Regions from separate parts of the Comamonas resistens genome, predicted to be linked through region 3. Evidence: predicted binding sites of a transcription regulator. Region 3 holds the regulator's gene; each other region holds the start of a gene.
The links. The regulator FNR, encoded in region 3, switches genes on or off when oxygen is low (the NO sensors DNR and NnrR bind a similar motif). The targets are predictions, from matches to a motif close to TTGATNNNNATCAA.
Positions count from the first base shown of each region.

Region 1 (4,384 bases), 700 kb from region 3:
CAACCCCTTCCCCGTAGGCGGCGGTCCCGATGGCCTGTCGCGCCTGGTGGCCGACAAGCTGGGTCGGGCCTGGGGTCAGCCCGTGGTGGTGGAAAACCGCCCCGGCGGCAACGGCTTCATCGCCATCAATGAATTCAAGCGTGGCGCTACCGACGGCACGGACATGATCCAGCTGGACAATGTCCACATCGCCGCCTACCCCCACCTGTTCAAGAAGCTGCCCTATGACTTGAACAAGGACTTCGAAATCCTGATGCCCTTGTTCCGCAACTTCTTCTTTGTCTGCGTGCCGGTCAACAGCCCTTACAAGACCATCGGCGACCTGATTGCCGACGCCAAGGCGCACCCCGGCAAGCTCAACTACGGCTCCTGGTCCGTGGGCAACCCCGTGCACCTGGGCTCGGCCCTGCTGGAAAACCAGACCGGCACCAAGATGGAACACGTCATCTACAAGGAAACCAGCCAGCTGTACCAGGGCGTTGCCAATGGCGAGCTGACCTTTGCCCTGGGCTCTCTGGGCACTGCAGGCCCGCTGGTGCGTGGCGGCAAGCTGCGCTTCCTGGCCGTGGCGGCGCCCAGCCGCATTGCCGGCTTCGAGAACGTGCCCACCGTGTCCGAATCGGGCGGCCCCAAGGACTTCACCGCCATCGGCTGGAATGCCCTGGCCGTGCGCCCCGGCACACCTCCCGCCGTGATTGAAAAGATCCGCACCGATGTGCGCCAGGCCCTGACAGGCCAGGACGTCAAGGACAAGTTCGCAGCCTTTGGCTACGAATCCTTCAATCCCACGCCTGCCGAGTTCAAGGCCTTCATGGCTTCCGAAAGCAAGCGCTTCGGTGATGTCATCAAGAAGGCAGGTCTGGCACTGGACTGATCTTCCGAGTTCCTGACATCAAAAGCCGCCTTCCCAGGCGGCTTTTTTCATCGTCGGGCGACCCCAAGGTGCCCCTCTTGGAGGGGCCGCGATCCACACGCTGTGGGGAGCTGGGGTGTTTTTTCATGCCCCACTCCATCAACAAAAAAGCCCAGTGCTCAGCGCCGGGCTTTTTTGTTGAACAGCAAGCTGTATGTTACTGGTCGCGCGCCTCAATGGCACGGTTGATGCCCAGGGCCGCCAGCGTGCATAGCGCTCCCGACAGCAGATAGATACCCAAGGCCACCAGACCGAATTTGGCCGACACCCCCAAGGCCACTAACGGGGCGAACGCCGCACCGATCAACCATGCCATATCCGTGGACAAGGCCGCACCGGTGTAGCGGAAGTGAGGCGAGAAGTTGGAGGTCACGGTACCCGATGCCTGCCCGTAGGACAATCCCAGAAGGATGAAGCCCACAATGATGAAGACATTGTTTCCCACCGTACCGCTGCCCAGCAGCCAGGGCGCCAGGAAACTGAAGATACCGATCAGGCAGGCCATGGTGCCCAGCGTATTGCGGCGGCCCACACGGTCGGCCAGCCAGCCAGAGAGCATGATGGCCATCCCCGCCAGAAGTGCGCCAATGATCTGCACCACCAATACATCGGTCACCGACTGATTCGAGTACATCGAGATCCAGGACAGCGGGAACACGGTGACCAGATGGAACAGTGCAAAGCTGGCCAGCGCCGCAAACGCGCCAATCATCACATTCCGGCCTTCGCTGGCCATCAAACGTGTGACGCTGACGGGCTCCAGCTCACGCTCCTGCAGCGCCTGTGTGTAGGATTGGCCCACAACCAGGCGCAGACGAGCAAACAAGGCCACCACGTTAATCGCAAAGGCAACGCAGAACGGGAAGCGCCAGCCCCAGCTGAGAAAGTCGTCGGCACTCAGGCTCGAATACAGATAAGCGAACAGCGCTGCGGCAATGATGAAGCCCAGCGGAGCCCCCAACTGCCCGATCATCGAATACCAGCCGCGCTTGTCCTTGGGCGCCGACATGGCCAGCAGCGAAGGCAGACCGTCCCAGGTGCCGCCAAGAGCCAGGCCCTGCCCGACGCGCAGGATCACCAGCGCCCAGACCGCTTTCATGCCGGCGACTTCATAGCTGGGCAAGAAGGTCATGCCCACGGTGCAGACGCCCAGCAGCAACAAGGCCAGAGTGAGCTTGGTGGCTCGCCCCCAGCGGCGCTGCACAGCCATGGATAGCGCCGTACCGACAGGACGGGCCACAAAGGCCAGCGAGAAAATGGTAAACGCCGCCAGCGTGCCATCGAGCTTGGACAGATCGGGAAACAGCAGTGATGGAAACACCAGCACGCAAGCAATGCCGAACACAAAGAAGTCAAAGTACTCGGACGAGCGTCCGATGATCACGCCAACCGCAATCTCACCGGGTGTGACATCCTCATCGGTATCCGCATAGGCCAGCGTTTCCGAGTTGTCATAGTCTTGCTGAGTAAGACCAATGGATGGATTCATGCTACTCATATAGATACAGCTCCTTGTCTTACTTGTCTTGTCTCACGGACACTTCCGTTCTACGCCCAAGCATGTGCAGCTGCAATAGAGTTTTTGCCCTCGGTGCTGTCGGCAACCGCCTGACCTGATGGCTCTCATGGGGTGACTTTTGACATTTACAAGAGCTTTCTCACCCCTCAATGCGCAGACCTCTGACAACGCTAAGCCCTTGTCGCGTAGCGGATTTTGAGAACTGAAGTCTTGACCTTGGACAAAATGTCCAATGGACAAACGCCTATCCCGTATTACATTTGCCGAGATCCAGTAATCCGCGTTTACACCTAAGCGCGACTTTGTCACGCCCAAAGCATGTTAAAAATCAAGGAAATCCGTGGGCCCGCGTGGCTCTCAGCGGCCGCTTTGACCGCAACCCTCGCCGGTTGCAGCAAGGCCGTCGTCCTCAACCCAGCTGGCGATGTCGCCAAGCAGCAAGGCGATCTGGTCATTACGGCCACTTTGCTGATGCTGCTCATCATCGTTCCCGTCATCTTTTTGACGCTGCTGTTTGCCTGGAAATACCGCCAGTCCAACACAGAGGCCAAGTACGACCCCGAATGGCACCACTCCACAGCGCTGGAACTGGTGATCTGGACGGTTCCTCTGCTCATCATCATCGCTTTGGGCGCCATTACCTGGATCAGCACCCACAAGCTCGACCCCTATCGTCCCCTGGACCGTATCTCCGCCACCAAGGCTCTGGACCCCAACGTCAAGCCTCTGGAGATTCAGGTCGTGTCGCTGGACTGGAAGTGGCTGTTCTTCTACCCCGAGCAAGGCATTGCCACCGTCAACGAAGTGGCCGCCCCGGTGGATCGCCCCATTCACTTCAAGCTGACCTCCACCCACACCATGAACGCGTTCTACGTTCCTGATCTGGCCGGCATGATCTACACCATGCCCGGCATGCAGACCGAACTGAACGCCGTGATCAACAAGGCCGGTGTCTATGGCGGCAAGTCTTCGCACTACAGCGGCGCAGGCTTTGCCGGCATGACCTTCAAGTTCCACGGTCTGGAAAACGAGCAGTTCGATCAGTGGATTGCCAAGGCCAAGACCGAAGGCAAGGCCCTGACACGCGATGCCTACCTTGACCTGGCCAAGCCCAGCGAGCGCAACCCCGTTGAACGCTTCGCCAGCGTGGACGAAGGCCTGTACAACAAGGTCCTCAACCGCTGCGTGGAAGACGGCAAGATGTGCATGAGCGAGATGATGGCCATCGACGCCGCCGGCGGCAAAGCCCATCACAAGACCTCCAGCGTGACCCTGCCCCTGGACGTCTGCACATCCAAAGACGCTGACCGCGTTGTAGCCCTGCTCGACGAAGTCGCCTCCTCCGGAGCTGTCGCACAGCAATAAGTAGCTCACGGTGCGGATGCGCTCACCGCTCAGCCGCTCCAATACGACAAAAGAGACTCAACATGTCTGAAACAACAACCCCGGCCGCCCACTGGCTGTTGGGCCGTATCACATGGGACCAGATTCCCATGACGCATGAGCCCATCGTGCTCATGACCTTTATTGCCGTGGTGCTTGGCGGCCTCGTCGTGGTCGGCGGCATCACCAAGTTCCGCCTCTGGGCTCCGCTGTGGAACGACTGGATCACCTCCATCGACCACAAGAAGATCGGCATCATGTACATGATCCTCGGTCTGGTCATGTTCCTGCGCGGCTTTGCCGATGCCGTGATGATGCGTCTGCAGCAGTCCATGGCCTTCGGCGACAACATGGGCTATCTGCCTCCTCACCACTACGACCAGATCTTCACGGCCCACGGCGTGATCATGATCTTCTTCGTGGCGATGCCCTTCGTGACCGGCCTGATGAACTATCTGGTTCCTCTGCAGATCGGCGCACGTGACGTGTCCTTCCCGTTCCTGAACAACTTCAGCTTCTGGATGACCACAGGCGGCGCCGTGCTGGTGATGATCTCCCTGTTCCTGGGT
Region 1 is NZ_CP125947.1:2,813,286-2,817,669, forward strand. It holds gene QMY55_RS13160 (Bug family tripartite tricarboxylate transporter substrate binding protein) at 1-874, shown strand, start outside; gene QMY55_RS13165 (MFS transporter) at 1,071-2,411, opposite strand; gene cyoA (ubiquinol oxidase subunit II) at 2,751-3,797, shown strand; gene cyoB (cytochrome o ubiquinol oxidase subunit I) at 3,860-4,384, shown strand, end outside.
Region 1: a site for FNR is predicted at 2,643-2,656, ahead of cyoA (ubiquinol oxidase subunit II). Genes of this name have one in related genera too.

Region 2 (4,384 bases), 500 kb from region 3:
TTCAGGCGGTGCAAGCCTGATCATCGAGCCTGTTCGGGCATCATTGCTCTTCAAGAAGACTCAGCAGCCCCTGCCTGATGGGGCCTGGTTTGGACAGAAAGGCGATCTCGAATGCAAGCGTTGCAAGGAATAACGTGGCTCCTGGTGCTGCAGCTGACCGGGGAGGCGCTGGGACGGCTGCTCAGACTACCGTTCCCCGGCCCGGTCATCGGCATGCTGCTGCTGGTGCTGTCCATGCGCTTTACCTTGGTGCGGGAGCCGGTGCAGGCCGCCGCCAGCTATCTGCTCTCCCATCTGTCCTTGCTGTTTGTGCCGGTGGGCGTGGGCGTCATCACGCACCTGAGTCTGTTGCGCGACTACGGGTTCAAGCTGCTTCTGGTCATCGCAATCTCCACCTGGGTGGGCATGATCGTCACCGTGCTGCTGGCGCGCTTCCTTCTGAACGAATCCGCAGACACCCGTCAGGAGGGGGCGCCGATGCCTGATTTTGTACAGCTCTGGGTCTATCTTTCCTCGGCGCCGCTGTTCGGGCTCACGGCCACGTTGGCGGTCTACGTGCTGGCCCATGGGGTCTATAGCCGCACCGGGCAGGCGCCATGGGCCAACCCGGTGCTCTGGTCCATCGTGGTACTGGGCACCGTGCTGATGCTCACGCAGATCCCCTATCAAACCTACTTCGCCGGGGCGCAGTTCATTCACTTTCTGCTGGGCCCCGCCGTCGTGGCTCTGGGCTTTCCGCTATGGCAGCGGCGCGAAGAGCTCAAGCGCAAATGGGCCCGGCTGCTGATCGCCGCGCTGGCCGGGGGCGCTACGGCCGCCATCGTTGCCGTCACCCTGGGCTGGGCCGTGGGGCTGCCCGAGGAAGTGCTGCGCTCCCTGGCACCCAAGTCCGTGACTGCCCCTGTAGCCATGGGCGTGGCAGAAAAAATAGGCGGCGTTCCGGCGCTGGCCGCCGTGTTTGCGGTGCTGGCCGGCCTGATCGGTGCACTGTCCGCAGGCGCGCTATTCAAGCTGCTGAGAATCGGCACTACCGACACTGACTGGGTGGCGCGCGGCTTTGCCCTCGGCACCGTCTCGCACGGCATCGGTGCGGCGCGCGCGCTGCAGGTCAATGCGGATGCCGGTGCCTATGCCGGCCTGGCCCTCAGCCTGCAGGTGCTGCTTGTGGCGCTGCTCATGCCGCTGATAGCCCGCTGGTTCTAAGCGGGGTGCTGCTCCGCTGCCGTGAGAGCTCTCCAGGCCCTGGATGGAACTGGAGAGTTTTTTTTGAGATCAAAATTGCCTCTATCGCTTATCCATCAAGCGCTGGCAGCTATCAAAAGTTGTGACGCAGCTCTGGGTCAGCCTTTCACAGTCGGCCTATGCACCAGCACTGGAATGCTGCTGTTCACAAGCACGCGCTGGGTCTCGCTGCCCAGCAGAATGCCGGCAATGCCCTTGCGGCCGTGCGATGCCATGACGATCAGATCGCAGCCGCTGTCCTTGGCTTGCTTGATGACGGCCTGATTGATCGAGATATTCATCACCCGCTCGGTCTTGCACACCACGCCCTCGGTTTTGGCAATGTCGACTGCAATCTGCAGCACCTTGTCGGCTTCCTCCTGGGCGCTCTTGTCAAGCTCGCTGGCGTTGTACGCCGTCAGCACCTCGGCACCGTAGATCATGGCGGCATAGTCCGGTATCACATACAGCACCGTCACCGCAGAGCCTTGCTCCCTGGCCAGTTGCATGCCCGCGCGCAGCGCGGCTTCGGAGAGCTTCGAGCCGTCCGTAGGAATCAAGATGTGCTTGAACATTTTCAGCCTCCTTGCGCGTCAGCGGTTGCCAATCAATCCGAACGATTACCGCATCCATGCTCACACTCCGGGGCGGCTAATGCAACACCCCGAAGTGAGTATTCAGACAGTCTCTTGATGAAGATCAAAGGCTTGAAATGCAAGCAAAAACTGCCTCAAGCCCCAATCCATCTCGCACTGGCAGCGATCAACAGCAGACTACCTGAATGTCATGCGACAGGTGTGATGCCGCGCCTATCGGGTGCTTGCCGGCGTCTTGCCGGGGCGCTTTCTCATCCGTGGGGCAAATCGCTATCAGCGCGTGGGGCGGTAGTACGATTCGCCAATAGCAACTTGGAGAGGGCATGGGTAAATCGACGTATCGCGCATTGGTGATTGCTTCATTGAGCATCCCCATACTCGGAATGCTGGCGGAATATGGCTTTGATCTGGTGCCCCGTGAGCTGACCGATCTTTCTCAGAGTCTTCTGATGCAGTCGGAGGTCGGCCCCATGGACTGGCTTTTCCTGCTGGCGTTTTCGGTGCTCGTGGTGCTCGGCCTCATTTCCTTTTACGGGCTGCTGCGGTTCAGAGCATGGGCGCCTCGGTTTACCCTGTGGTCTTCTGTGGCGACCGTAGTCGTCGCCTGTTTCAGCCCGCCGATTGTGCTGTCCGGCCTGGGGAACGCGACATCGACCTTGGGCTGCGCACTCTTTGGTGCGGTGCTTGCCTTGCCGTACTACTCTCCCGAAGTGCGAGAGTTGTTCTGGCCCTCCACCCAAGAGGACTGAACAAAAGCCCCTCAGAGGGGGCTTTGGCATATCAAAAGCGGCTTATCGGAACGTCATGCGCAGCAGGCCGTCATCGGGCGCGGGCGGCTGCTTGGCTGACAGGGCCGAAGCTTGCGAGGGGCGCTGGCCAGGGTACACCGGCAGCGTTACCTGCTTTTCGCGGTGCTGGGCGCGCTGGGTCAGCCGCTGGGTGCAGGCCGTTGCCAGCGTGGCCAGCTGCGCATCGGTCGCGCTCATGATCTCGCCGTCGGCAATGCGCTGCGGCAGGCTGTTGAAGGACACCACCATCTGGTCGGAGGCGATCGCCTGGGCATGGGGCAGGGTGGGGCGGCCCTGGCTGTCGTAGTTCAGATTCAGCAGGTAGCGGCTGTGCTGCCACTCGTCTGCGTCACCTTCCATCACCGCATTGAACACCGTGCGGTGCACCTGCGCCGCGGCCTCTGCGGCCAGAGAAAAGGCCAGCTCCATGCGTTGCGAGTCTGCCGGCTGGTGCAGCGCGGCTTCCATGCGGTTAAAGGCGTCGATATAGGCCAGCTTGAAAGCCAGCGCCTTCTTGCCCGTAAAGCCCATGGCCAGCAGCGTAAAGCCGTCGCGGGTCAGGCGGTAAGCGGGGTAGGTTTGACCGTTTTGCTCGTCAGTAAGGGGGGGCTCCTCAAAATTGAGGACACCTCCATCAGGCAACTGCGGCAACAAGTTGCGAATGTCACGCAGCACGTTAGCGTGAATCGCCCCGGGATTCGCGGAGGCTGTTTGGTTTAAGTCAGGCCACCACCTCGGTGTTCTGACTGGCGAGTTGCCGATAGTAGTTTGCCTCAGCCTCTGCAGGCGGGATATACCCGATGGGTTCGAGCAGGCGATGGTGGTTGAACCACGACACCCATTCGAGCGTTGCGAACTCCACGGCCTCCTTGGTTTTCCATGGCGCTCGGCGGTGAATCAGCTCGGCCTTGTAGAGGCCGTTGATGGTCTCGGCCAGGGCGTTGTCATAGCTGTCGCCCTTGCTGCCCACAGACGGCTCGATGCCGGCTTCTGCCAGTCGTTCGGTGTAGCGAATGCTGACGTACTGTGACCCTCTGTCCGAATGACAAACAAGGCTTCCATCGCGCTCCGGCTGCCGGGCATATAGAGCCTGCTCCAGCGCGTCGAGTACGAAGTCCGTTCGCATCGAACTGCTCACTCGCCAGCCGACGATGCGCCTAGCAAACACATCGATGACGAAGGCCACGTACAGCCAGCCCTGCCAGGTCGAGACGTACGTGAAATCGCTGACCCACAACTGGTTCGGCCGCTCGGCACGGAACTGCCGATTCACTCGGTCCAGCGGACATGGCGCCCTGGCATCGCCAATCGTGGTGCGCACGACCTTGCCGCGCAGGCCCAGCCGGCGCATCAATCGCTCGACCGTGCAGCGGGCCACGGTCACGCCTTCGCGAGTCAGTGGCCGCCACACCTTGTCGGCGCCGTAGACCTGCATGTTGGCCTGCCAGACGCGCTGAATCTCCGGGACCAGCACATCATCGCGCTGAGCCCGGATGCAGCGTTTGTGAGGCTCACGCAGCAGCGCCGCATGCCTTCGATATGCCGACGGGGCGACCTGCAAGACCTTGCAGAGCGGCTCGACCCCGAAGGCATCGCGATGCTTGTCGATGAAATCCTTCAGGACTTGAGCCGGCGGTCGAGCTCCGCCTGGGCGAAAAACGCGCTGGCCAGCTTCAATATCTCGTTGGCCCGGCGCAGCTCCTTGACCTCGCGCTCCAGCTCCTTCATCCGCTGGGCCTCACTGGTCGTGATGCCTTCACGCACGCCAGTGTCGACCTC
Region 2 is NZ_CP125947.1:2,619,216-2,623,599, reverse strand. It holds partial or broken gene QMY55_RS12205 (CidA/LrgA family protein) at 112-414, shown strand; gene QMY55_RS12200 (LrgB family protein) at 478-1,203, shown strand; gene QMY55_RS12195 (universal stress protein) at 1,341-1,796, opposite strand; gene QMY55_RS12190 (hypothetical protein) at 2,141-2,566, shown strand; gene QMY55_RS12185 (Rha family transcriptional regulator) at 2,609-3,292, opposite strand; one part of gene QMY55_RS12180 (IS3 family transposase) at 3,327-4,255, opposite strand; AL1L pseudoknot at 4,152-4,268, opposite strand; one part of gene QMY55_RS12180 (IS3 family transposase) at 4,255-4,384, opposite strand, start outside.
Region 2: a site for FNR is predicted at 1,911-1,924, ahead of QMY55_RS12195 (universal stress protein). Genes of this name have one in related genera too.

Region 3 (4,384 bases):
ACAGCGCCCTGGCACATCACCGCCATGATGACAGCACGGCGCACCATGTCGTCGCGCGACAAGGCCAACCCGCGCTGCACGGGCAACTGGCCGCTGTCCAGAGCGTCGTAATACTCTTCCAGCGTCTTGACGTTCTGGCTGTAGGTAGCCCCCACTTTCCCGATTGCAGAGACACCAAGCGCAATCAGATCGCAGTCAGGCTGGGTACTGTAGCCCTGGAAATTGCGGTGCAGACGCCCCTGGCGCTTGGCAATGGCCAGAGAGTCATCGGGCAGCGCAAAGTGGTCCATGCCCACATAGACATAGCCGCCGTCCATGAATGCATCGATCGCGCTGGAGAGCATATTGAGCTTGTCCTGCCCCATGGGCAGGTCAGCAGACTCAATGCGACGCTGTGGCTTGAAGCGCTCGGGCAGATGGGCATAGGCATAAAGCGCTATGCGGTCAGGGCGCAAGGCATTGACCTGCTCCAGCGTACGCGCAAACGATTGAGGCGTCTGCTTGGGCAGACCATAGATCAGGTCCACATTGATGGACACAAAGCCCAGCTCGCGCGCTTTTTCCACCAGGGCAAAGACCTGCTGTGCCGGTTGCTCGCGATGCACGGCTTTTTGCACATCGGGATCGAAATCCTGCACGCCAAAGCTCAGGCGGTTGAAACCCATTTCCTTCAGCGCCTGCAGACGCTCGTTGCTCACGGTGCGAGGGTCCACCTCAATCGAATATTCACCCGCGGGGTCCAGCTTGAAATGCTCGCGCATCAGCGCCATCAAGGCACGCAGCTCGTCGTCGTTGAAAAACGTGGGCGTGCCGCCGCCCAGGTGCAACTGGCTGACAACCTGGCCCTTGCCGCAATGCTCGGTATGCATGGCGACTTCGCGGCGCAGATAGTCGAGGTACTGCGCCGCTTTCTCGTGATGCTTGGTGATGATCTTGTTGCAGGCGCAGTAGTAGCACAGCGACTCGCAGAACGGCACATGGACATAAAGGGACAGCGGCAGCGCGCGGGCAGCCGAATGTGCCTTGCGCTGCTGCAGTGCCAGGGTATAGTCCTCAGGGCCGAAAGCCTCAACAAAACGGTCGGCTGTTGGAAACGACGTGTAGCGAGGCCCCGGAATATCAAAACGGCTTAGCAATTCGGGCGTAACTGCGGTCATGGCTCTTAGTCAGGGTGCACCCACACTGCAGAGGACACCGATATCGAGCTTCTCTTCAGCCTGACCGGATGCCCGTCTTGTTGCAGCGAGCGCGTGTTTTTGGAATCAGTGTCTTCACTGTGCCCCAAGGCAAACCCCTTGTCCTTGATTCACATCAAGGGATAACAAGGCAAGTGCTGCGACAATTTGATCCATCTCATTACCAACCTAGAGGTCAATGAACGGCGCGGCCTCACTCCCTGTGCGTCCGCACCGCTGCTGCAAGCCATGAATCTTCAGACCATCAAAGCATCCTGCTCCAACTGCAATCTGCGTGAACTGTGCATGCCCATGGGCCTGGACGATGAGCAAATGGAGCGCATCGACGAAATCGTCGCCACGCGCCGCAAGATCAAGCGTGGCGGACTGCTGTTCCGCAACGGCGAGGAATTCACTTCGCTGTACGCCATCCGAACCGGCTTCTTCAAGACCTGCGTGGCCACCGAAGACGGTCGCGACCAGGTCACCGGCTTTCAGATGGCCGGTGAAATCATCGGCCTTGACGGCATCGTCAACGACCATCACACCTGCGACGCCGTGGCGCTGGAAGATGCCGAAGTCTGCGTCATGCCTTTTGACAAGCTCGAGCAGCTCTCGCGCGAGGTGACGGCCCTGCAAAACCATGTGCACAAGGTCATGAGCCGCGAAATCGTGCGCGAGCATGGCGTGATGCTGCTGCTGGGCAGCATGCGCGCCGAAGAGCGCCTGGCCGCTTTTGTGCTGAATCTGGTGCAGCGCCTGGCTGCCCGCGGCTTCTCCAAGTCGGAACTGGTGCTGCGCATGACCCGGGAGGAAATCGGCAGCTATCTGGGCCTGAAGCTGGAGACCGTGAGCCGCACCTTCTCCAAGTTCGCCGAAGAAGGCATTGTGGAAGTCAAGCAGCGCCACTTGCGCATTCTGGATACCGAAGCGCTCAAGCGCATTGTCAACAGCCAGCAATGCCAGAGCTGATCTACTAACCCTCAAAAGAACAAAGCCCGCTTACAGCGGGCCTTGTTCTTTTGGAAAGCTTGTCAATCGGCCAAAGGCTCGGAGACGATGCCGTTGTTCAAATCCTGCGCCGAGCGCGCCAGGCTGCGCGTCATCAGACTGCAAAGCAGCATGACCAGCCAGAAGGCGAAGAATGCTGCCGTATAGACGGCGCTGCGCGACCATTCCAGTGGCGACCCCATCCAGTGCACATCCATCGGGTCAACAAAGGCAAAAACCACCATTTCCAGGACTGCGGCGGCCAAAAATGCGGGCCATGCAATCCACATCCAGCGCTGAGTGTCCATCACGAATCTCCTTGGGCTGCGGGGAGCGGTGAGGACATTCTGCACATTGCCGGGCCGAACTGACCAGCCCCTTGCGGGCAAACACCGAGAAACCCAGGCACGGGAATTCTTTAATTGATAGCAGCCAGCGCCTATTAAATCTTCACTTCATAGGTGTCGTTACGCAAAACATAGACTCTACTTGCGCAAGGCGCTTTGAATTTCAGAGCATGCTCCATGAAAAAAGGCCGCTGGGCGGCCTTTTTTCATGGAGTGCTGTGCCCTGCAACCCGGCATCAGCGATCTGTAGGGTGATCTTGTGCAGGCGTTGCCGCATGATTGCGCCCGGTCAGTGCCGGGGCCAGGCTTTTTTGTGATTCGCTCATGCGCTGGTTGATCTCGATGCCATGACGATAGTAATCGGGGTCGATCACGGGGTCAGGCTTGCTCATGGCGATATAGGCCGTGACCAGGCCTGCGACGACCACAACGGCCGGGCCCGCCAGAACCAGCCAGACATGGGCGAACTTCCACCAAGGCTTGCCGTCCTCGGGATGCTGTGGTTTGGCTGCGCTTGCCGCACGTGCTGCGCTTGGGGTTGTTGCCGACATGGCGGATCTCTTTCAATGTGGAACTTTGCCAGTGCGGCGCATCGCCAGATGCGCAGCGCCAGCCAAGCTATTGTTGCGGATAGTCGATAACCTTGCCGTCTAGCGCGGCACCAGGAAAACAGCCTTCTCGGACACGCGCCCACCTTGGGCCTGCACGGCATCCAGATTGAAATGGATGGTGTGCGAACCAGGATCGGCCGAGCCATAGGGAATCTGCAGACGCACGGCAATGCCACGTGTCTCCGCTGGGCCTACGGTCACTTCCTGCTCGGAAGCCACCTCCAGATGATCCAGGCCCACGGCGCTGATGCGGTAGTTCTGCTCGGTCTCCGTGGCATTCATGATCTGCAGGCGGTAAACGTTCTCCAGCTTGCCTCCGGCCACGATGCGCGACAGCGCCGCCCGGTCACGGATGACGTCCACCTTCACGGGTTCACGCATCGCCAGGCTGGCAATCATGGCGGCACTGAGTGCCACCAGCACCGAGGTATAGATCAGCACACGCGGACGGAAGATGCGGCGAATCATCTGCGCATGCTTCCATGCCTTGGACACGGCATTCTGCGTGGTCAGGCGGATCAGGCCGCGTGGATACTCCATCTTGTCCATCACGGAGTTGCAGGCGTCTATGCACAAGCCGCAGCCAATGCACTCGTACTGCAGCCCGTTGCGGATGTCGATACCCACGGGACAGACCTGCACGCAGAGCTTGCAGTCGATGCAGTCGCCCAGACCTTCGGCCTTGTAGTCACTGCCCTTCTTGCGCGGACCGCGCCCCTCGCCGCGCTCTGCGTCGTAGCTGACGATCATGGTGTCCTTGTCGAACATGGCGCTTTGAAAACGTGCATAAGGGCACATGTATTTGCAGACCTGCTCGCGCATATAGCCGGCATTGCCATAGGTGGCAAAACCATAGAACAGCACCCAGAAAATCTGCCAGTTGCCACTCAGGGCCAGCAACTCGACACCCAGTTCACGGATGGGCACGAAATAGCCCACGAAGGTGAAACCGGTCCACAGGGACAAGGCGATCCAGAGGAACTGCTTGAGCGACTTCTTCCAGATCTTCTCGAAAGTCCAGCCGCCCTTGTCGATGCGCATACGGGCACTGCGATCGCCTTCGACCTTGCTCTCGATCCAGACAAAAATCTCGGTATAAACGGTCTGCGGACAGGAGAAACCGCACCACAAACGCCCTGCGACCGCCGTAAACAGGAAAAGCGCCAACGCGCTGATGATGAGAAGACCGGTCAGATAAATGAAATCCTGCGGGTAAAGCACCAGCCCGAACAGGTAAAAGCGACGCGCTTCAAGATCGAAG
Region 3 is NZ_CP125947.1:2,115,341-2,119,724, reverse strand. It holds gene hemN (oxygen-independent coproporphyrinogen III oxidase) at 1-1,157, opposite strand, end outside; gene fnr (fumarate/nitrate reduction transcriptional regulator Fnr) at 1,425-2,147, shown strand; gene QMY55_RS09925 (hypothetical protein) at 2,210-2,473, opposite strand; gene QMY55_RS09920 (FixH family protein) at 2,749-3,063, opposite strand; gene ccoG (cytochrome c oxidase accessory protein CcoG) at 3,163-4,384, opposite strand, start outside.